DNA from 2 places in the Pseudomonas sp. NPDC087690 genome. Region 1 is predicted to be linked to the other one. Evidence: predicted binding sites of a transcription regulator. Region 1 holds the regulator's gene; the other holds the start of a gene.
The links. The regulator sigma-54, encoded in region 1, starts transcription at its own class of promoters, with help from an activator protein. The targets are predictions, from matches to a motif close to ANTGGCATNNANNTTGCTNT.
Positions count from the first base shown of each region.

Region 2: ACIPIZ_RS09085 (flagellar basal body rod protein FlgF) is a predicted target of sigma-54. The motif match lies at 6,090-6,109, and genes of this name have one in related genera.

Region 1 covers NZ_JBIUVX010000005.1:16,925-28,651, reverse strand. Annotated here, with positions in the region: gene murA (UDP-N-acetylglucosamine 1-carboxyvinyltransferase) at 1-630, opposite strand, end outside; gene ACIPIZ_RS09455 (BolA family protein) at 653-892, opposite strand; gene ACIPIZ_RS09450 (lipid asymmetry maintenance protein MlaB) at 1,008-1,313, opposite strand; gene ACIPIZ_RS09445 (phospholipid-binding protein MlaC) at 1,310-1,957, opposite strand; gene mlaD (outer membrane lipid asymmetry maintenance protein MlaD) at 1,969-2,436, opposite strand; gene mlaE (lipid asymmetry maintenance ABC transporter permease subunit MlaE) at 2,436-3,233, opposite strand; gene ACIPIZ_RS09430 (ATP-binding cassette domain-containing protein) at 3,233-4,042, opposite strand; gene ACIPIZ_RS09425 (KpsF/GutQ family sugar-phosphate isomerase) at 4,318-5,292, shown strand; gene ACIPIZ_RS09420 (HAD family hydrolase) at 5,293-5,817, shown strand; gene lptC (LPS export ABC transporter periplasmic protein LptC) at 5,826-6,398, shown strand; gene lptA (lipopolysaccharide transport periplasmic protein LptA) at 6,385-6,930, shown strand; gene lptB (LPS export ABC transporter ATP-binding protein) at 6,930-7,655, shown strand; gene ACIPIZ_RS09400 (RNA polymerase factor sigma-54) at 7,933-9,426, shown strand; gene hpf (ribosome hibernation-promoting factor, HPF/YfiA family) at 9,500-9,808, shown strand; gene ptsN (PTS IIA-like nitrogen regulatory protein PtsN) at 9,821-10,285, shown strand; gene rapZ (RNase adapter RapZ) at 10,288-11,145, shown strand; gene ACIPIZ_RS09380 (HPr family phosphocarrier protein) at 11,161-11,436, shown strand; gene ACIPIZ_RS09375 (ZIP family metal transporter) at 11,531-11,727, opposite strand, start outside.
Region 2 covers NZ_JBIUVX010000004.1:130,423-142,149, reverse strand. Annotated here, with positions in the region: gene flgK (flagellar hook-associated protein FlgK) at 1-1,259, opposite strand, end outside; gene flgJ (flagellar assembly peptidoglycan hydrolase FlgJ) at 1,284-2,588, opposite strand; gene ACIPIZ_RS09100 (flagellar basal body P-ring protein FlgI) at 2,600-3,688, opposite strand; gene flgH (flagellar basal body L-ring protein FlgH) at 3,716-4,411, opposite strand; gene flgG (flagellar basal-body rod protein FlgG) at 4,464-5,249, opposite strand; gene ACIPIZ_RS09085 (flagellar basal body rod protein FlgF) at 5,295-6,035, opposite strand; gene ACIPIZ_RS09080 (sigma-54-dependent transcriptional regulator) at 6,336-7,901, opposite strand; gene phhA (phenylalanine 4-monooxygenase) at 8,277-9,068, shown strand; gene ACIPIZ_RS09070 (4a-hydroxytetrahydrobiopterin dehydratase) at 9,138-9,494, shown strand; gene ACIPIZ_RS09065 (amino acid aminotransferase) at 9,494-10,687, shown strand; gene ACIPIZ_RS09060 (hypothetical protein) at 11,043-11,174, shown strand; gene ACIPIZ_RS09055 (hypothetical protein) at 11,246-11,428, shown strand; gene ACIPIZ_RS09050 (MFS transporter) at 11,543-11,727, shown strand, end outside.

The DNA.
Region 1 (11,727 bases):
GCCGGAAACCTTGGCGCCCATGGCGTTGAGGAAGTTCGCCAGGTCAACCACTTCAGGCTCGCGGGCGGCGTTCTGCAGCACGCTGCGGCCCTTGGCCAGAGCCGCGGCCATCATGATGTTCTCGGTACCGGTCACACTGACGGTATCGAAGAAGAAGTGTGCACCGCGCAAGCCGCCTTCAGGCGCCTTGGCCTTGATGTAGCCGCCTTCGACGTCGATGACCGCGCCCATGGCTTCAAGACCACGGATGTGCAGGTCGACCGGGCGCGAACCGATGGCGCAACCGCCAGGCAGTGCCACTTCGGCTTCACCGAAACGGGCAACCATCGGGCCCAGTACCAGGATCGACGCACGCATGGTTTTCACCAGTTCGTACGGGGCGATCAGGGTCTTGATGGTGCGCGGGTCGATTTCGACGCTGAGTTTCTCGTCGATCACCGGCTCAATGCCCATACGACCGAACAGCTCGATCATGGTGGTGATGTCGTGCAGGTGCGGCAAGTTGCCAACGGTCACCGGGCCATCGCACAGCAGGGTGGCGGCCAGGATCGGCAGGGCGGAGTTTTTTGCGCCGGAAATGCGGATTTCGCCATCAAGACGAGCGCCACCGGTAATAATCAATTTATCCATAAGAATCTCGACGCCCTTAGGCTCAGGTGCGCTCGGCCCAGGCCGCGCTGCTGAAAAATTTCATAGTGACCGCGTGGATGCTGCCATCGGTGATCCACGGGTTCAAATGGGCATAGACCTGCTGCTGACGCTTCACCGGGCTCAACGCCGCCAGTTCATCGCTAATCACGTTCAGCTGGAAATTGCAGCCTTCGCCCTCAACTTCTACCAACGTTCCGGGCAGCTTTCCTTCAAGGAAGCTCTTCACTTCTACGGCCTGCATGCTCAACCTCAATCGGCGCCCTGTGCGCACGGGTCGGACATCATACAAAAAAGCCCCGCGCCTGCGAACCCCGCATGGCAGGACTCTGACGGGGGGCTTCTTTATAGATGCGGGTTCAGGGGTGCGCCAACAGCTCGGTCAGTTCACTGACCTGGGCGATTTCGCGCATGTCTTCGGGCATCGCGCGGATGCTCACGGCCTTGCCAGCTGCCTGGGCATCACGCATGAAGCACAGCAGCAACGACAAGCCGACGCTGCTGGATTTCTTCACCGCCGAGCAATCGATGACCAGCGATGAGGCCTTGCTGGACTTGATCAGCGCCTGGCCTTCCTTGCGCAAGTCAGGGCCGGTGCGGTAATCCAGCACTCCACTGAGCAGAAGCTCATCGACATCACTCATACGAACGGCGGCCTCACTCATTGTGCTGGGTTCTTTTCGGTAGATTCCTTGGCCTTCGCCACTTCACCGGCCCAACCATTGATGGTCTTGTCCAGATCGTTGCCATTGCGCTGCATCGCGTCGGCGAACTGGTCACGGAACAGCTTGCCGATGTTGATGCCGTTGATGATCACGTTGCGCAGCTTCCACTCGCCGTTGATCTTCTCCAGCGTGTACTGCACAGGGTAGATCGCGCCGTTGCTGCCCTTGACGGTCATGTTGACGCTGGTGCGATCGCCCGACTCGTCCTTCGCCGGATCTACGGTGATGCCCTGGTTGTTGTACTCGAGCAAGGCGTTGCCGTAGAACTGGAACAGTCCTTTCTTGAAGTTTTCCTGGAAGGTCTGCATCTGCGCAGGGGTGGCCTTGCGCGAGTATTTGACCGTCATGATGCTTTTGGAAATGCCTTCGGCGTCCACCACCGGCCCGACGATGCTGTTGAGCGCGGCGTAGAAATCAGTCGGATCCTGCTTGTATTTCTCTTTGTTGGCAGCCAGGTCGGTCAGCAACCGGTTGGTTGTGTCCTGCACCAGATCGTGTGCCGAAGTCGCAGCCGCCACGGCGTTACCCATCAACGGCAAGGCTGCCAACAGCACCAACAGACTGCGTCGCAAGATAGAGATCATTCAAAAGCTCCTCATTTGGCGTCTTTGCTAACGGTATTGAGCAGGAATTTACCGATCAGGTCTTCCAGTACCAGAGACGACTGCGTGTCGTGGATGGTTCCGCCATCCGTCAGCGGTTTGTCTTCACCGCCAACGCTGATACCGATGTACTTCTCGCCCAGCAGACCCGCGGTCAGGATAGACGCTGTGGAATCGGTCGGCAGGTTGTCGACCTTTTTATCCACTTGCAGGGTGACCCGACCGGTGAAGCTGTCGCGATCCAGATCGATCGCTGTGACCTTGCCAATGGTCACACCGGCCATGGTCACTTTGGCTCTGACCGTCAAACCGGCGATATTGTCGAAGTAGGCATACAATTTATAGGTGTCGGTGGTCGACGTCGGAGACAGGCCACTGACCCGCAACGCAAGCAGCAACAAAGCCAGGATCCCTGCCAGCAGGAACAGGCCGACACCGATTTCCAGGGTGCGGTTTTGCATCAGAAATCTCCAAACATCAAAGCGGTCAGAATAAAGTCCAGGCCGAGTACTGCCAGCGAGGCGAACACCACGGTCTTGGTAGTGGCACGACTGATCCCCTCGGAAGTGGGCTCACAGTCATAGCCTTGAAATACGGCGATCCAGGTCACGACAAAGGCGAAAACGATACTTTTGATGACACCGTTGAGCACATCACTGGTGAAGTTCACGCTGTTCTGCATGTTCGCCCAGTAGGAACCTTCATACACGCCCAGCCAGTCGACAGCCACCCACGAACCGCCCCAGATGCCCACCACGCTGAAAATCATCGCCAGCACCGGCAGGGAAATGAAGCCCGCCCAAAGCCGCGGCGCAATGATGTACTTGAGCGGGTCGACACCGATCATTTCCAGGCTGGAAAGCTGCTCGGTGGATTTCATGTTGCCGATTTCTGCGGTCAATGCCGAGCCGGCACGTCCGGCAAACAACAGCGCGGTCACCACCGGGCCGAGCTCACGCAGCAGGGTCAAGGCAACCATCTGCCCCACCGCCTGCTCCGAACCGTAGCTGGAGAGAATGCTGAACCCCTGCAGCGCCAGGACCATGCCGATGAAAATGCCGGAAACGACGATGATCACCAGCGACATGACGCCGACCGAATGCAACTGTTTGACCAGCAGACCGAAGCCGCCGCTGATCCCGCCACGACCGAGCAGTGCGTGGAACAGGAACAGCGTCGCGCGACCGAACACCGCGACGGCGTCGATCGCCGACTCGCCGAACCGGCGTACGCGTTCTATCAATGAAATTCTGCGCATCAGCGCTTCCCCAGAAGATCTGCGCGGTAATCCGTCGCTGGAAAATGGTACGGCACCGGGCCATCGGGATCGCCACTCATGAACTGACGGATACGCGGCTCGTCCGAGTTCATCAATTCATCCGGCGTGCCCTGCCCCAGTACCTGACCATCACCCACTACATAGATGTAGTCGGCAATGCTCGCGGTTTCGGCCAGATCGTGGGAAACCACGATACTGGTGATCCCCAGCGCATCATTGAGCAGACGGATCAGGCGCACCAGCACGCCCATGGCGATCGGATCCTGGCCGACGAACGGTTCGTCGTACATGAGAATCTGCGGGTCGAGCGCAATCGCCCGGGCCAGCGCGACGCGACGCTTCATGCCGCCGGACAGCTCGTCGGGCATCAGCTCGATAGCGCCACGCAGACCGACCGCCTGCAATTTGAGCAGGACGATGTCGCGGATCATTTCTTCCGGCAATTCGGTATGAACGCGCAGGGGAAAAGCGACGTTCTCGAAAACATCGAGGTCGGTGAACAGCGCGCCGCTCTGGAACAGCACACCCATATGCTTGCGCGCATCGAACAGATCACTGCGCGACAGCTTCGGCAGGTTCTGGCCGTTGACCCAGACTTCGCCGCTGGTTGGGCGCAACTGTGCGCCCATCAACCGCAGCAGCGTGGTCTTGCCACACCCGGAAGGTCCCATGATGCCGGTGACCTTGCCGCGCGGGATGCGAATATCGACGTTATTGAAAATGCTGCGCGCACCGCGCTTGAAGGAGACTCCCTTCAGCTCGACCGCGTAGGCGTTATCGGCACTCATCTAAACTCCTTGCGATGCAGCCTCTCACTCGGACGCCTGGCTTTCCTGAGAAAGCACATACCCTCCGGGCAGGCCGAACTGGCGGCGAACTATATCACTGCAAAGGCCAAGCGCCCAAGGTCTGTGCCGGCCTGTGTTCGGCGATCTGACAGGGTTGGAGCGGCTTTTTCAGGGTTTTGGTAACGAGGAATGACAAAGCACGACGAACTTGCGTGAGGCTTTGCAACATAACCGCTATAATCGCCGCCTTTTCATCGGGCTATACGATTTCTGACATGAGCCAATCCAGCGACCTGATTCAATCGGCACAACGCACCATTCGCCTCGAAGTGGAAGCCGTACAAGGCTTGTTGCCCCATATCGACGCCGATTTCGTACGCGCTTGCGAGATGATTCTGGCCAGCAAGGGCCGTGTGGTCGTAGTCGGCATGGGTAAATCCGGGCATGTCGGCAACAAGATTGCCGCGACGCTTGCCAGCACTGGCACTCCGGCTTTTTTCGTACATCCAGCCGAAGCCAGTCACGGCGACATGGGCATGATTACCCGCGACGACGTGATTCTGGCCCTGTCGAACTCAGGCTCGACCAACGAAATCGTCACCCTGCTGCCGCTGATCAAACGACTGGGCATCCAGCTGATCAGCGTCACCGGCAACCCGCAATCGCCGCTGGCCAAGGCTGCCGAAGTCAACCTCAACGTTCACGTCGAGCATGAAGCCTGCCCACTGAACCTGGCACCGACCTCATCGACGACAGCGGCACTGGTGATGGGTGATGCGCTCGCCGTAGCGTTGCTCGAAGCGCGCGGTTTCACTGCCGAAGATTTCGCCTTTTCTCATCCGGGTGGCGCGCTGGGCCGTCGCCTGCTGCTGAAAGTGGAGAACGTCATGCACGCCGGCCAGGAGCTGCCGCAAGTACAACGCGGTACGCTGCTCAAGGACGCACTGATGGAAATGACCCGTAAAGGTCTGGGCATGACCGCCATTCTCGAAGCCGATGGCAAGCTCGCCGGGATCTTCACCGACGGCGATTTGCGCCGCACGCTGGATCGCAGCATCGACATCCGCAGCGCCACCATCGACCAGGTGATGACCGCGCACGGCAAGACCGCCCGGCCCGAGATGCTCGCCGCCGAGGCCCTGAAAATCATGGAAGACCATCGAATCAACGCATTGGTAGTCGTCGACGAAGAAGATCGCCCGATTGGCGCCTTCAACCTCTCCGATCTGCTGCGCGCAGGAGTCATGTAAATGAGCACCGATCTGCTGCAACGCGGCAAAGCGATCAAACTGGCGGTTTTCGACGTTGACGGCGTCCTCACCGACGGGCGCCTGTACTTCCTTGAAGACGGCAGCGAATTCAAAACCTTCAACACCCTCGACGGCCAAGGCATCAAAATGTTGATGAACGCCGGCGTGCAGACCGCCATCATCAGCGGTCGCAAGACTCCGGTGGTCGAACGGCGCGCAAAAAATCTCGGCATCCCGCACCTGTTTCAGGGGCGTGAAGACAAATTGGTGGTTCTCGACGGTCTTCTCGAGCAACTGGGCCTAAGCTATGAACAGGTCGCCTACCTCGGTGACGACCTGCCCGACCTGCCGGTGATCCGCCGCGTAGGCCTGGGCATGGCTGTCGCCAACGCTGCCGATTTCGTCCGCGAACACGCCCACGGCGTTACTTGCGCCCGTGGTGGCGAAGGTGCTGCACGCGAATTCTGCGAATTGATCCTGCGCGCCCAGGGCCGCCTCGATGCGGCCAACGCCGCGTACCTGTGAGCCAAACCATGTTTAGCAAAAAATTTCGCAACTTCCTGCTGTTCGGCTGCATTGCTGCGTTGTTCGCAGCGGTAGGCTACTGGAACATCAGCCCGGAGCGCTTCCTCGACAAGCCTCCGGTCTCGTCCGTGGACACCCCGATCGACTGGTACGCGACCAACACGCATACCCTGCAATACCTGCCGGACGGTAAAGTGCAATACGAAATGACCTCCGACAAGGCCGAGCACGTCAAGGCGACCGACATCACCCTGGTCACCAAACCCGACCTGAACATGTACCGCGGCACCGATTTTCCGTGGCACGTGACCAGTGAGCGTGGCGAAGTGAACTCGGGCGGCACCGAAGTCGAATTGATCGACTCCGTACGCGTCAAACGCACCGATGAAAAGAAGCGCGACACGCTGATCACTTCCACCCGCATGACAGTGTTCCCGCAGCAGCAATATGCGCAGACCGAGCAACCCGTTAGAATCGACGGCGCTGGCGGTGTATCAACTGGCGTTGGAATGAAAGCGTACCTGAAGGAAAGCAGGATACACCTGCTATCGAACGTAAGAGGACAGTATGAGGCTCGTTAAAACCCTCCCTATTTTGCTCAGTCTGGGCGCAGCACTGGGAAGCGTGAGCGCCTGGGCTCTGCCGAACGATCAAGAGCAGCCAATCCGCATTCAGGCCGACGATGCCCAACTGGACGACAAGAATGGCGTTGCCACCTATAAAGGTGACGTGATCATCACCCAGGGCTCGATGAAGGTTACCGGCAATACCGTGACCATCACGCGCACCCCGACCGGTGATATCGACGTGGTGACTTCGGTCGGCAACCTCGCCTACTTCGAACAACTGCAGACCGCTGGCGATACCAAGCCTGTTCAAGGCTGGGGCGTGACGATCCAGTATCACGCCGCGCAAAACCGCGTCGTGCTGATCGACAAGGCCAAGGTTGTCGACAAGGACAACAACACGACTCAGGGCGAGAAAATCGTCTACGACACCGTGAAGAAACTGGCCAGCGCCGGTCGCGCTACCGGTAGCAAGGTCACCGAAGCGCGTCCGCGTATCGACATGGTGATCCAGCCGAAGAAGAAAACCGACGAGAAAACCCAGTAATGGCAACTCTGAAAGCTCAGCACCTGGCCAAGGCCTACAAAAGCCGCCAGGTCGTGCGTGACGTCAGCCTGTCGATCGACAGCGGCCAGATCGTCGGCCTGCTTGGCCCCAACGGCGCCGGCAAGACCACGTGCTTCTACATGATCGTCGGCCTGGTGCAGGCAGATCAGGGCCGCGTGCTGATCGATGACCTGGACGTCAGCCACCAGCCAATGCACGGTCGTGCCAAGGCCGGTATCGGCTATCTGCCGCAAGAAGCGTCGATCTTCCGCAAACTGTCGGTGGCCGACAACATCATGGCCATCCTCGAGACCCGTCAGGAACTCGACAAGGCCGGTCGTCGCAAGGAGCTGGAAAGCCTGCTGCAGGAATTCCACATCAGCCACATCCGCGACAACCTCGGCATGAGCCTGTCCGGTGGTGAGCGCCGCCGGGTGGAAATCGCCCGTGCACTGGCGACTGCACCGAAATTCATCCTGCTCGACGAACCGTTCGCCGGTGTCGACCCGATTTCGGTCGGCGACATCAAGCAGATCATCCACCATCTCAAGGCCAAGGGTATCGGTGTGTTGATCACCGACCACAACGTGCGTGAGACGCTGGATATCTGCGAAACCGCTTACATCGTCAACGACGGTCAGCTGATCGCCGAAGGTGACGCAGAAACCATCCTGGCCAACGATCTGGTCAAGGAAGTCTACCTGGGTCACGAGTTCCGTCTGTAAGCATGCTGGTGCCCCCGGTGAGCTGCGAGGGCGCTGTATCGATGAAGCAGCCTTTTTATACGCTTTGATTGTTACAGCGCTCCAGGCAAGCACCTCGCCTCTAAGGTCTTCAGCGCTCGCTTGAGTGATGCGTCAATAAAGTTTTCTATCTTTTTATTGTTACAGCGCTCTAGGCAAACACTTCAGTTTCAGGCATATAATTTGCTTAAGTTTGGCGCTCCGGCGCCCTGTAGTGGATGGCGCATAGCGCCGGCGAATAAGGTGTTAAGCCCCTGCCATGAAACCATCGCTAGTCTTGAGAATGGGCCAGCAGCTGACGATGACACCGCAGCTGCAACAGGCCATCCGTCTGCTCCAATTGTCGACCCTGGATCTGCAACAGGAAATCCAGGAGGCTCTGGAATCCAATCCGATGCTCGAACGCCAGGAAGAAGGCGACGACTTCGACAATTCCGATCCGATGGCCGACAACGTCGAGCAGAAGCCCAACACCGAAATCCAGGAACCCTCCTATCAGGAAACGGCCCCGACGGTAGATAACCTCGAGGACGGCGAATGGAACGAACGCATTCCCAATGAGCTTCCGGTCGACACGGCCTGGGAAGACGTCTACCAGACCAGCGCCAGCAGCCTGCCCAGCAGCGATGACGACGAATGGGACTTCACCACCCGCACCTCCGCCGGCGAAAGCCTGCAAAGCCATCTGCTGTGGCAATTGAACCTGGCCCCCATGTCCGACACCGATCGACTGATCGCTGTGACCCTGATCGATTGCATCAATAATCAGGGCTACCTGGACGAAACCCTCGAAGAAATTCTCGAAGCTTTCGACCCGGAACTGGACATTGAACTGGACGAGATCGAAGCCGTCCTGCACCGCATCCAGCAGTTTGAACCGGCCGGTATCGGTGCACGCAACCTCGGCGAATGCCTGCTGCTGCAATTGCGCCAGTTGTCTGCCAAGACCCCGTGGCTGGCAGAAGCCAAACGCCTGGTCAGCGACTACATCGACCTGCTCGGCAGCCGCGACTACAGCCAGCTGATGCGCCGCATGAAGCTCAAGGAAGATGAACTGCGTCAGGTCATCGAACTGGTCCAGAGCCTCAATCCACGCCCTGGCTCGCAGATCGAGTCCAGCGAAGCCGAATACGTCGTCCCCGACGTCATCGTGCGCAAGGACAACGAACGCTGGCTGGTCGAGTTGAATCAGGAGTCGGTGCCGCGCCTGCGGGTCAACGCGCAGTACGCCGGTTTCGTGCGCCGCGCCGACACCAGTGCCGACAACACTTTCATGCGCAATCAGTTGCAGGAAGCCCGCTGGTTCATCAAGAGCCTGCAGAGCCGCAACGAAACCCTGATGAAAGTTGCCACCCAGATCGTCGAGCATCAGCGCGGTTTTCTCGAGTACGGCGACGAAGCCATGAAACCGCTGGTCCTGCATGACATCGCCGAAGCGGTCGGCATGCACGAGTCGACGATTTCCCGGGTGACCACACAGAAATTCATGCATACCCCGCGCGGTATTTATGAACTGAAATACTTTTTCTCCAGCCACGTCAGCACCTCCGAGGGCGGCGAATGCTCGTCCACGGCGATCCGCGCGATCATCAAAAAACTGGTTGCAGCGGAAAATCAGAAAAAGCCGTTGAGTGACAGCAAGATCGCTGGTTTACTGGAGGCACAAGGCATTCAGGTGGCTCGCCGCACCGTCGCCAAGTACCGCGAATCTCTCGGGATCGCGCCGTCGAGCGAACGCAAGCGGTTGATGTAAGCCACGTTACAGCGTTCCAGTGGCAGGCTATCCCGCCTGCCGCTTTATGCACTGGCAACGAAGGAGAAGCTGTATGCAAGTCAACATCAGTGGACACCAACTGGAAGTGACCCAACCTCTGCGTTCCTACATCGAGGAAAAACTCCAACGACTGGAGCGCCATTTCGACAAGATCACCAACGTGCAAGTCACGATGTGCGTCGAAAAGCTGAAGCAGAAAATCGAAGCCACCTTGCATATACCCGGCAGCGAAGTGGTCGCCAACGCAGAAGATACCGACATGTATGCTGCGATCGACTCACTGACCGACAAGCTGGATCGCCAACTCAAAAAGCATAAGGAAAAGACCCAGAGCCTCCTTCAGGGCGCGACCGGTCGTTAACATCCCTAACCCATGATCCGACTTGAAACCATCCTGACCCCCGGCCGTTCCCAAGTGAACGCGCCGGGCGGCAGCAAGAAAAAAGCCCTCGAACAGATTGCCAACCTGATCCATCGCGAAGTGCCGGATCTGGCGATGCAAGATGTCTTCGAGGCGTTGATTGCCCGTGAAAAACTCGGTTCTACCGGTTTTGGCAACGGCATCGCCATTCCACACTGTCGCCTCAAGGGCTGTGAAGCGCCGGTCAGTGCGCTGATGCACCTTGAAGCCCCTATCGATTTCGACGCCATCGATGGCGCTCCGGTTGACCTGCTGTTCGTATTGCTGGTGCCCGAAGCTGCGACCGATGCGCACCTGGAGTTGCTCCGTCAGATCGCCAGCATGCTGGATCGCAAGGAAGTGCGCGACAGACTGCGCAGCGCCCAGACAAACGAAGCCTTGTATCAGGTTGTCCTGGACGAGCAAAGCGGGCAGTAATCATGCGTTTGATCATCGTCAGTGGCCGTTCCGGCTCGGGTAAAAGCACCGCACTGGATGTTCTCGAGGACAACGGTTACTACTGCATCGACAACCTGCCGGCGGGATTGCTGCCAGAATTGGCAGAGCGCGCCCTGATCCACACCGAACTGGCGCAACCGCTGGTGGCGGTGTCGATCGATGCGCGTAACCTGCCTAGTCATCTGTCGCGTTTTCCCGAACTGCTTGAAGATGCCCGAAGCAAGCATATTCAGTGCGATGTCCTGTATCTGGATGCCGACGAGGAAACCCTGCTCAAGCGTTTTTCCGAGACTCGCCGCCGCCACCCCTTGAGCAATGCCAATCGCTCACTGGCCGAAGCGATCCACGACGAAACCGCTCTGCTCGGCCCGATTGCCGATCTCGCCGACCTGAAAATCAATACCACCAATCTGAACCTTTATCAGTTGCGCGACACCCTCAAGCTGCGCTTGCTGAATCAACCGGAGCCGGGCACCGCCTTTCTGGTCGAATCATTCGGTTTCAAGCGCGGCATGCCGGTCGATGCCGACCTGGTGTTTGACGTGCGCTGCCTGCCTAACCCGTACTGGAAGCCGGAACTGCGCGAGCAATCCGGTCTTGATGCACCAGTGGCCGAGTATCTGGCGGCGCAGCCGGAGGTCGAAGAAATGTTCCAGGACATCTTTACCTACCTGCACAAGTGGCTACCGCGCTTTGCCGCGAGCAACCGTGCCTACGTCACCATTGCCATTGGCTGCACCGGCGGGCATCACCGCTCCGTCTACCTGACCGAACGTCTGGGTCAGGCCCTGCAGAAAACCCTGAAGAACGTCCAGGTTCGCCACCGCGACCTCACTTAAAGGATTCACACCGCGATGCCTGCTCTGGAAATCGAAATCATCAACAAACTGGGCCTGCATGCCCGCGCGTCGGCCAAGTTCGTTGGCGTGGCGGGTCAGTATCCGGATTGCACGATCAGAGTAGGCCGCACGCCGGAGACGACGGTCGACGGCAAAAGCATCATGGCGATGATGATGCTGGCGGCTGGCAAGGGCACCAAAATTTATTTGAGCACTGAAGGGCATCAGGAACAGGAAGCGCTCGATGCGCTGGTGGCGTTGATCAACAACTACTTCGATGAAGGTGGCTGACCGCCAGAAAAAAGAGTTCGCAGCCTGCGGTAGCTCCTACGCAGGAATGCATTCCCTGTAGGAGCTGCCGCAGACTGCGATCTTTTGATCGACTTCAACCCAACGCGGTATCCATCACCATCATCAGACAGAACCCGATCAACAAGCCAAGACTCGCCAGTTTGTCATGACCATTGCGTCGCGACTCGGGAATCACTTCATGGGTCACCACCAGCAACATTGCCCCCGCCGCCAATGCCAGCCCTAATGGCAACAACACCTGCGCCAGGCTGACCAGCCACGCACACAACA
Region 2 (11,727 bases), on a different contig from region 1:
CGGGTCGGCGTCACCTTGAAGCTGTCACCGGCGCTCAACCCACCGCCATTGAGCGACAGGCTAAAGCCGTCGATCACCGGAGGTGGCGTGGTCGTGGTGCTGAACGCGCCCAGATCGGTGCCGTCGGAACGCTTGACGGTGTAGTCGGTGGCGCTGGTGAACGTGACCTGATAATCGCTGGTGGTCAGCTTGCCGGTATCCTTGATGGTAACGTCAAGGTTGCCCGAACCTGTGCTGTTGCCCGACGCCGCGATGCTGCGCTGGCTGACCAGTGCAGCACTGTTGATGTTGTTGAACAGCGCCGCGCCGAAGTCACCGTTCTTGTCGATGCCTTGTGCTTGCTGGCTGTTGATCTGATCAGCCACCACCAGTGCAACACGACCCAGCTCGTTGAGCGAAGGGTCGAGAACTTCCTTGCGATACGTCAGCAGACCGCCCATTTCGCCACCACTCATCACCGAAGTGATGTCGAGGGTGCTCGAGCCGCGATCCATCTGAATGCCCATGCGCGACGGATCGTCTTTGAGCGGCACGGTGCTCAAGGTGTTGGTAGTGTTGCCGATCACCAGCGGCTGACCGCTGCCGACGTAGATGTCGAAGCTGGTGCCGCGCTCGACGACCTGCGCACCGGTCAGCTCGGACAATTGGCGTACGGCTTCGTTACGGCTGTCGAGCAGGTCGTTCGGCGCGCCGCCGCTGGTGGAAATCTCACCGATCTTCTGGTTCAGAGTGGCAATCGAGCTGGCCAGCTTGTTCACCTGAGCCGCCATGTCGCCGAGGCTGCCGTTGATGCTGGTGTTCTGGTCGTTGAGCTGCTTGGCGAGGGTATTGAAGCGATTGGTCAGGGCCTGCGCGCCAGTCAGCACCGACTGACGGGAGGTGTCGTCGGTCGCCGAGGTCGAAACACCCTGCATCGAGGTGAAGAATTTTTGCAGCACGCCGGTCAGGCCGGTGTTGGTGTCCGACAGCATCGAATCCAGCGGTGTGGCCTGGGCCAGAAACGAGGCCGACTCGCTGTCGAGCGAAGTCGCCGTGTGCAACTGGCTTTCCAGGTACGAGTTGTAGACCCGGCGCACGTCGGCCAGGGTGGTGCCCGTGCCGATGAAGACGTTACCGAACTGCTGCGAGGACTTGGTGCCCTGCACGGTTTGCTGACGCGAATAACCGGCGGTGTCGACGTTGGCAATGTTGTTGCCTGTCGTAGCCAAAGAGGACTGGCTGGCCGACAGTCCCGACATCCCGATATTGAGCAAACTCATGGTTCAGACCTTATACCTTGTGCCTTATAAAGGCGTGGTGGATACACCCGCCGCAGCGTAGTTTTGGAAACTGTTCATCTGCTTGGCTATCTGCGAAATCTTTGTCGCGTAGTTCGGGTCGGTGGCGTAACCGGCCTTTTGCAACTCGCGTACAAACTGTTCTGGGTTATCGGCAGACTTCACGACATCTTGATAGCGATTATTGCTCTGCAGCAAAGTCACCAGATCGTGGAAACTGTCCTTGTACGAGGCGTAGGAACGGAACTCGGCCGTCTCCTTGACCATCTGCCCGTCACGGAACTCGCTGGTGATCGCCCGGGCCGAATCGCCCTTCCAGTTGCTGCTTGCCTTGATGCCGAACAGGTTGTGGCTGCTACTGCCATCCTGGGCGCGCATGACCGACTTGCCCCAGCCGGTTTCCAGTGCCGCCTGCGCCACCAGGTAACGCGGATCGACGCCGATACGGTCGGCGGCTTCCTTGGCCATCGGCAACATGGTGTTGACGAATTCGTCGGCAGAACTGAAGGCCTTCTTCGCCGGCGCCAGCGGAATTTGCGCCATGGCGCGGCCATAAATCTGCATCTGTCCGCCGCCAGCTTTTTCGCTTTCGGCGCGGGCCAGCCAGTCGCCGTTGTACAACGGCCCAGAGCCGGTGGCGACAGCGCTCGTGGCGCGCGGCAACAAGGTATTCGGCGCAGGCGTGGCGTTCGTCGCGGCCGACGGCACCAGACCGGCGAGCAGACGATCAGCCAGTTTCGGCGGCAAGGCCAGGCGACGCTTGTTGATCATCGCCATGTCATTGCTGTGGGAAACATCGGCGGTGTTCGACACCCGCCCGGAACGCGATGCCCACAGCGGACGTTCGCCATTGACCCGCGACAACGGACCGTTGGTGGCGGTGGTGCCGGCGGCAATCGGCGTGGCCACGGCAGCGGCTTTCGCCCTGGCTTCTTCTTGCTTGGCGGCGGACGCAGCGGCGGCTTCACCCGGGGCCATCGGTTTGTTCTTCGACATCTGGCGCATCAGCACGTCAGCGAGGCCGATACCACCGCCCTCGCGGGCCATGGAAACGGCCATTTGCTGGTCAGCCATTTCCTGATATTGCTTGGCCGCCGGAGTGTTGAGCGGATTATCCTGACCCAGGGTCTCGGTCGCCGAACGCATCGACTTGAGCATTTCGCCGATGAACAACGACTCGAATTCCTGCGCAACCTTGCGCATGTTGCCGTCGCTGTTCTTGTCGCCGACCTTGAGCTGATTCAGGCGATTGAGGTCGGAGTACGAACCCGAATCGGCGTTGCTGACCAGACTGCCTTTACGCATATCCATGATTGCCGTCCTCAGATCACGATCAGGTCGGCTTGCAACGCGCCGGCCTGCTTCAGAGCTTCGAGGATCGCCATCAAGTCACCTGGCGCCGCGCCGACCTGGTTCACCGCACGCACGATCTCGTCAAGGGTGGTGCCCGGACCGAATTTGAACATCGGCTTGGCTTCCTGTTCGGCATTGACGCGCGAGCGAGGCACCACAGCCGTCTGGCCATTGGACAACGGGCCCGGCTGGCTGACAATCGGGTCTTCAGTGATGGTCACGGTGAGGCTGCCGTGGGTCACGGCGGCCGGCGAAACCTTGACGTTCTGGCCGATGACGATGGTACCGGTACGCGAGTTGATGATGACTTTCGCCACCGCCTGACCCGGATCGACTTCAAGGTTTTCGAGGATCGACAGATAGTCGACGCGCTGGCTTGGATCGAGCGGCGCGGTGACACGGATCGAACCGCCGTCGATCGCTTGGGCGACGCCAGGGCCGAGCATGTCGTTGATCTTGTCGACGATGCGCTTGGCGGTGGTGAAGTCGGAGCGGTTGAGGTTCAGCGTCAGGCTGTTGCCCTGGTTGAAACCGCTCGGCACCGAACGCTCCACCGACGCACCGCCAGGGATGCGACCGGCCGACGGAACGTTGACGGTGATCTTCGAACCGTCGCGACCTTCGGCATCGAAACCGCCAACCACCAGGTTGCCCTGAGCGATGGCGTAGACGTTGCCGTCGATACCCTTGAGCGGGGTCAGCAACAAGGTGCCGCCGCGCAGGCTCTTGGAGTTACCGATCGAGGAGACAGTGATATCGACCTGCTGGCCCGGTTTGGCAAACGCCGGCAAGTCGGCACTGATCGACACCGCTGCGACGTTCTTCAACTGCACGTTGCCCGAGCCCGGCGGCACTTTGATGCCGAACTGCGAGAGCATGTTGTTGAAGGTCTGCAGGGTGAACGGGGTTTGCGTGGTCTGGTCACCGGTACCGTTAAGCCCGACGACCAGGCCGTAACCGATCAACTGGTTGGAACGCACGCCGGAAATGCTGGCGATGTCTTTCAGCCGCTCGGCGTGTGCACCAAAGGCTGCGGACATCAGCGCCGCAGCGAGCATGAGGCTCTTGAAGTTCAACGTAGCCACCTAGAAAGGGAACAGCGGGCTGAGGAAGAAACGGTCGAACCAGCCTGGCTGACTCGTATCGGCAAACGCACCGGTACCGGAATAGGTGATGCGCGCATCGGCAACCCGGGTCGACGACACGGTGTTGTCGGTGGCGATGTCATCGGCGCGCACCAGGCCGGCGATGCGAACCAGTTCGTCACCGGTGTTCAGCGTTAGCCACTTCTCGCCGCGCACGGCGATGATGCCGTTGGGCAGCACGTCAGCGACGGTCACGGTGATCGAACCGGTCAGGCTGTTGCTCTGCCCCGACTTGGCGTCGCCCTTGGTCGAACGGTCGGCGCTGTAGCCGGCGTTCAGGCTCAGGTCGTTGCTGCCGATCGGGTTGTTCGTTGTCAGACTGGAACCGAACAACGACGTCAGGCCGATCTTGTTGTCGCTGTTCTTGTCCATCTGCGAGTTGGCGTTCTTGCTCGCCTGGGTGCGCTCGTTCAGGGTGATGGTGATGATGTCACCGACCCGGAAGGCCTTGCGGTCGCTGTACAGGTTCTGCTCGAACCCGGCCTGATAGATCGAGCCATTGTTGGCGGCAGCCGGCAACGGCGTGCGCGGCAACACCGGTGCGTAGTAAGGGTCATTGGGCTTGGGCGTCGGTGCGACGCAGCCCGCGAGCGAGACGACCCCACCCAATGCCAGAACAGATACAAAGCGTTTCATGACCCTACCTCACGGTGTTGCAGGCAGCCTCATGGCTGCCTCATAGACTTGATTACAGATTCTGCGTTACGAACGAGAGCATCTGGTCGGCGGTGGAGATCACCTTGGAGTTCATCTCGTAAGCGCGCTGAGTGGTGATCATGTTGACCATCTCTTCAACGGTGCTGACGTTGGAACCTTCCAGGGTGTTCTGCAGCGTGGTGCCGAAACCGTTCAGGCCCGGCGTGCCGATTTGCGGCGCGCCGGAAGCGGCGGTTTCCAGGAACAGGTTGTTGCCGACCGCTTGCAGACCGGCCGGGTTGATGAAGTCGGCGGTTTGCAGGTTGCCGATCACCTGCGCGGCAGGGTTGCCCGGAACCGTGATGGACACGGTGCCGTCAGTGCCGACGGTGAAGCTCTGCGCGTTGTTCGGAATGACGATCGCAGGCTCCAGCGCGAAACCGCTGGCGTTGACGATCTGGCCATTGGAGTCGAGGTGGAAGGTACCGTCGCGGGTGTAAGACGTGGTGCCGTCCGGCTGCAGGATCTGGAAGAAACCGCGACCGTCGATGGCCATGTCCAGCGGCTGCTCGGTGGTTTGCAAGCTGCCGGCGGTGAAGTTTTTCTGCGTGCCGACAATGCGCACACCGGTACCCAGTTGCAGACCCGACGGCAATTCGCTGTCCTGGGTCGACTGAGCACCTGGCTGACGCTTGATCTGATACAGCAGGTCCTGGAACTCGGCGCGGTCACGTTTGAAGCCCGTGGTCGACACGTTCGCCAGGTTGTTGGAAATGGTGGTCAGGTTGGTGTCCTGGGCGGACAGACCGGTTTTGGCAACCCATAGAGCCGGAAGCATTCAATTCTCCTCGTGCGCCTGTTTTACGGCGCGACGTTCTGATAATTAGCTGATCTGCAAGACCCGAGCCATGGCCTGGTCGTCGTCTTTGGCGGTGTTCATCATCTTGATGTGCAACTCGAACTGCTTGGCCAGCGCCAGCACCGAGGTCATTTCTTCCACGGCGTTGACGTTGCTCGACTCGAGGAATCCCGACACCAGTTTGACGTTGGCATCGGCCGGCGCAGGCTGGCCGTCCTTGGTGTAAATCGAGCCGTCGAGGCCCTTGTTCATGTTCTTGATGTCCGGATTGACCAGTTTGATCCGGTCGACTTCCGCCATGACGCGCGGGCCTTCGCCCATCGCACGAATGCTGATGGTGCCGTCTTCGCCGACTTCGACCTGCTGCTCGGGTGGCACGGCAATCGGTCCGCCATTGCCCATCACGGCCATGCCGTTACCGGCGCGCAATACGCCGAGGGCATCGATATTGAGGCTGCCGGTGCGCACGTAGCTTTCACCGCCATTGGGGTTCTGTACGGCAATGAAGCCGTTGCCGGTTACGGCGACGTCGAGGTCACGCCCGGTTTCCACCAGGGAGCCCGGAGAGAAATCAGTGGCCGGACGCTCGCTCATGGCAAACGCACGCGCCGGAAAGCTGTCACCAAACACCGGCATCGAACGGGCCTGTTCCAGGTCCTTCTGAAAACCGTTGGTGGAGATGTTCGCCAGGTTGTTGGCATGCGCCTTTTGCGCCAGTGCGTTCTGGCTGGCGCCGGTCATTGCCACATAAAGGTACTTGTCCACACTCTTTCCTCTGCATGCCGGACGTTTGCCGCCCACCGCTGTACTGCTGAGCCATAAGCAATTTGCAGACCAACTTTTTTCTGGCGGCGCGAGACCCGGTAAACAAAGGACTTGAGGGATAACGAAGGGGAATTTGAAATGTATCGAAGTCGAAAAACCGGCGGTGTTATGCCGCTTGGCGGCAATCCCCTCGAATGATCGTTCCCACGCTCCGCGTGGGAATGCCTCAATGGACGCTCTGCGTCCGCTTTGGGACGCAGGGCGTCCCGGGCTGCATTCCCACGCAGAGCGTGGGAACGATCACGTGCTGCCCGGATCTTTGCCGACTTCGTATTCACGCAGCTTGTTGGCAATGGTGGTGTGTGAAACCCCCAGCCGCTTGCCCAACTGTCGACTGCTCGGATGCTCGGAATACAAGCGCTCCAGCACCGCTTTCTCGAAACGCCCGACAATCTCGTCCAGCCCGCCCTCCAGCGAGAAATCGCCAAGCGGCTGACGCACACCGTAATCCGGCAGACGAATGTGCTCGGCCTTCACCGTGCCGCCATCACACAGCGAAACCGCCTGGAACAACACGTTTTCCAGTTGCCGCACGTTGCCCGGCCAGTGGTAATGACTGAGCCGGTCCATCGCCGCCGGCGCCAGTTTCGGCAGCGAACATCCGATCTGCCGACTGGCCTGATCGAGGAAGTGCTCGACCAGCGGCGTCAAACCGTCGAGGCATTCGCGCAGCGGTGGAATGTGCAGGGACAGCACGTTCAAGCGGTGATACAAATCCTGGCGAAACTCGCCGCGTGCACACAGCTCGGACAAATCCACCTGGGTCGCGCAGATCACCCGCACATCCAGATAAACCTCTTCATCACTGCCGACTCGACGGAAGCAACCGTCCTGCAGAAAGCGCAGTAATTTCACCTGCAAACGCGGGCTCATTTCACCGACACCATCCAGGAACAACGTGCCGCCGGCGGTCAACTCCAGCAGCCCGAGCTTGCCTTCCGCACGCGCACCTTCAAAGGCGCCGGGGCCGTAGCCGAACAGTTCGGTTTCAGCCATTGATTCCGGCAGCCCTGCGCAATTGAGCGCCATCAAGGGCGATTGCCCGCGCGGGCTGGCGAGGTGACAGGCCCGCGCCAGCAATTCCTTGCCGGTGCCGGTTTCCCCTTCTATCAATAGCGGTGCGTCGAGCGGCGCCATTCGACGCGCTTCACGCACGACGGCGGCCATGACTTTCGAGCTCTGGAAAATACTGTCGAAGCCGCGCAACTCCTGCTTGCGCACGTTGTAGATGCGCTCACCGACGCGATCCGCGCGGTGCAGGGTCAGCACGGCGCCGGCCATGGCCTCACTGTCGTCGTGCTCCGATTGCAGTGGCGCGATGTCGGCGAGAAAGATGTCGCCCCGGACCTTGACGCGCATGCCGTTGATCCGCGACTTGTTGGCGCGCACCAGTTCCGGCAAATCGAAATCTTCGGCGTAGCGCGACAGCGGGATCCCGGGCACTTCATCGACCCGCACGCCGAGCAACTGCGCCGCCGCACGGTTGGCCGCGACGATCGAGCCGCCCATGTCGATCGACAACACAGGAAACTCCAGCGCGCCGAGCAAGGCGTTCAGCTCCATGTGCCGACGTTCGCTCGGCATCAGCCCTACCCGCTTGACGCCGAACACCCCGGCAATCGCCTCGAACTTCGGCCGCAGAGCCTGGAACTGAATGTTGATCAGGTTCGGGCAGTGCAGATAGATCGCATTGCCGTGCTCGCCACCGACCTCGCCGCGCGCGACGTTGATCCCGTATTCCACAAGCAGATTGAGGATGTCGCGCAGGATGCCGATGCGGTTCTGGCAGTGGACTTTGATGCGCATATAAATCGCCCGAATAAACGATGAAGAACCTTGTAGGAGTGAGCCTGCTCGCGATGGTTTTGGGTCAGTTGATATTGATGCTGACTGATACCCCGCTATCGCGAGCAGGCTCACTCCTACAGGAGAACGGCGCCGGACTTTTCTGTGGCGGCGCGCAGATAATTGTCAAGATTATGTGACAGTCGCTGGCCTTTTCAAACCTGCGAATCACCGTAAATGCGCGATAACGCCTAAAGCGTAACGAATAATTTACGAAATCCACCGATTTTTCCTACGCGAGCGCGTAACCACCTACTGCATACCACCCCACTCTCAGGTAATTCTGAATCCATCGCTGGACATAACAAGAACGAATTCCCCTAGCAGGAGAGCAGTATGAAGCAGACGCAATACGTGGCCCGCGAGCCCGATGCGCAAGGTTTTATCGACTACCCCGCCGAAGAACACGCGGTGTGGAACACGCTGATCACCCGCCAGTTGAAAGTGATCGAAGGGCGTGCCTGCCAGGAGTACCTGGACGGTATCGAAAAACTCGGTCTGCCCCACGACCGCATTCCGCAACTCGGCGAGATCAACAAGGTGCTCGGCGAGACCACCGGTTGGCAGGTCGCCCGTGTCCCGGCGCTGATTCCGTTCCAGACATTTTTTGAATTGCTCGCCAGCAAGCAGTTTCCCGTCGCGACTTTTATCCGTACCCGCGAGGAACTGGATTACCTGCAAGAGCCGGACATTTTCCACGAGATCTTTGGCCACTGCCCGCTGCTGACCAACCCGTGGTTCGCCGAATTCACCCACACCTACGGCAAGCTCGGCCTGCAGGCGACCAAAGAAGAACGCGTCTATCTGGCGCGCCTGTACTGGATGACCATCGAGTTCGGCCTGGTCGACACCCCGCAAGGCAAACGCATCTATGGTGGCGGCATTCTGTCTTCGCCAAAAGAAACCGTTTATTCGCTGTCGGACGAGCCTGAGCATCAAGTCTTCGACCCGCTCGAAGCGATGCGCACGCCATACCGCATCGACATCCTGCAACCGCTGTACTTTGTCCTGCCGAACCTCAAGCGCCTGTTCGACGTGGCTCATGAAGACATTATGGCCATGGTCAGACAAGGCATGCAGCTGGGTCTGCACGCGCCGAAATTTCCGCCCAAGCCGAAAGCGGCCTGAGCAGAACCCGCTCGCGACTTGCGTGCAAAGATAGTAATTTCCAACAAGAATCGAATTCAGGAACAGACCATGTCCACATTGAACCAAGCCCACTGCGAAGCCTGCCGCGCCGATGCGCCACAAGTCAGCGACGAAGAACTGCCGATCCTGATCAAGCAGATCCCTGACTGGAACATCGAAGTTCGCGACAGCATCATGCAGCTGGAGAAAGTTTTCCTGTTTAAGAACTTCAAGCACGCACTGGCGTTCACCAACGCCGTCGGCGAAATCTCCGAGGCCGAAGGTCATCATCCGGGCCTGCTGACCGAGTGGGGCAAAGTCACCGTGACCTGGTGGAGCCACTCGATCAAAGGCCTGCACCGCAACGACTTCATCATGGCCGCGCGCACTGACGAAGTGGCCAAGACCGCAGAAGGACGCAAGTAATGCACTTCGACGCCATCGGCCGGGTCCCCGGCGACCCGATCCTCGGTTTGATGGAGGCGTATGCGCAGGACAGCAACCCGCGCAAATTCGACCTGGGCGTTGGCGTCTACAAGGATGCCCAAGGCCTGACGCCGATCCCTGAGGCGGTGAAAATCGCCGAAGCGCGCCTGGTCGAAAGCCAGGACACCAAGACTTACATCGGCGGCCACGGCAACCCGCTATTCGGTAAAGTCATCAACGAGCTGGTGCTGGGTGGCGACTCGAAGCTGATTGCCGAACAACGTGCTGGCGCCACGCAGACCCCGGGCGGCACCGGTGCCCTGCGTCTGGCCGCTGACTTCATCGCCCAGTGCCTGCCGGGCAAAGGCGTATGGCTGAGCAACCCGACCTGGCCGATCCACGAAACCATCTTCGCCGCAGCCGGGGTCAAGGTCAGCCACTACCCATACGTGGGCAGTGACAACCGTCTCGACGTCGAAGCCATGCTCGCCGTGCTCAATGAAGTGCCCAAAGGCGATGTGGTGCTGCTGCACGCGTGCTGCCACAACCCGACCGGCTTTGACTTGAGTCACGACGACTGGCAGCGCGTGCTCGATGTGGTGCGCCGGCGCAACCTGCTGCCGCTGATTGACTTTGCCTACCAGGGTTTTGGCGATGGTCTGGAACAGGATGCGTGGTCGACCCGGTTGTTCGCCGCCGAAGTTCCCGAGCTGCTGATCACCAGCTCCTGCTCGAAGAACTTCGGCCTGTATCGCGACCGCACCGGGGCACTGATCGTCTGCGCGAAAAGCGCCGACAAGCTCATCGACATCCGCAGCCAACTGGCCAACATCGCCCGTAACCTGTGGTCGACGCCACCGGATCACGGTGCTGCTGTAGTCGCGACCATCCTCGCCGACCCGGAGCTGAAAGCGCGCTGGGCCGATGAAGTGGAAGCCATGCGTTTGCGCATTGCGCAACTGCGCAGCGGCCTGGTCGAAGCGCTGGAGCCTCACGGTTTGCGTGAGCGTTTTGCGCACATTGGCGTGCAGCGCGGCATGTTCTCCTACACCGGCCTGTCGCCGGAGCAAGTCAAACAACTGCGCGAGCATCACAGCGTGTACATGGTCAGCTCGGGCCGGGCGAACGTCGCCGGTATCGATGCCACCCGCCTTGCGCTGCTGGCTCAGGCTATCGCTGACGTCAGCCAATAACACCGCAATAACCTGTAGGAGCTGCCGAAGGCTGCGATCTTTTGATCTTGTTTCTAAAGCAGGATCAAAAGATCGCAGCCTCCGGCAGCTCCTACAGTTGATCGTTCCCACGCTCCGCGTGGGAATGCAGCCCGGGACGCTCTGCGTCCCAACAGCGGACGCAGAGCGTCCATTGAGGCATTCCCACGCAGAGCGTTGGAGCGATCAATCTCTCCTCTGGGCCTCCCCTGCGGCCATCTGTCGCATTATTTTGAATTAAAAGTCTGATTGTCATTTTTCCTGCTGTATCCTGCGCAGGCTTTCCAAAAGCGCGGATCGACCAGATCTATCAACAGACTTAGCGAGGAGCGCAACCATGCACGAGATTCCTAATCTCCCCTTCCCAAGCCTGCACGTACCTGAGCAGACGACCACGCAACAAGCCGGCGCGGGGCAGCCCGAGCCGAAAGAAGCCGTTGAGAGCCGTCCGGCCGACAACGAAGAGTAAGACCCGTCGTACAGACCGTGTGGAAAGCGCTAACATGCGCTTTCCACACTGCCTGAAACTTCGAGCCCGCCATGACCGACGAATTCTCTGAAAGCCAAGCCGCCGTACTGATCGGCGCCACCGAGAAAATGATCGACATCTGGAACCGGCTCTCTCCCGAGAAACAAGCCGCCCTGCTCGCTCGATTTGGCAGCGAAGAAAATGCCCTGGCGGCGCTGGTCACCACGCAACTGGTTGCCCCGGCCAAGTCCTGAAGCGACCACCGGGTAAATAGTTTTACTTTTCCCGCCCCAGAGTGCTCCGCGCCGGTATCATAAGCAGCCTATCTAATCTGCCGTTCCCGTGGATCGTTACCCATGTCGTCCTCTATGTCCGAGCCCCAGCGCCCCCTGGCGGTTACGCTGCAAGTCGTTTCCATCGTCCTCTTCACCTTTATCGGTTACCTGAACATCGGCATTCCGCTGGCGGTGCTGCCCGGCTATGTCCACAGCGATCTCGGTTTCGGCGCGGTGATCGCCGGCCTGGTGATCAGCGTGCAATACCTCGCCACCCT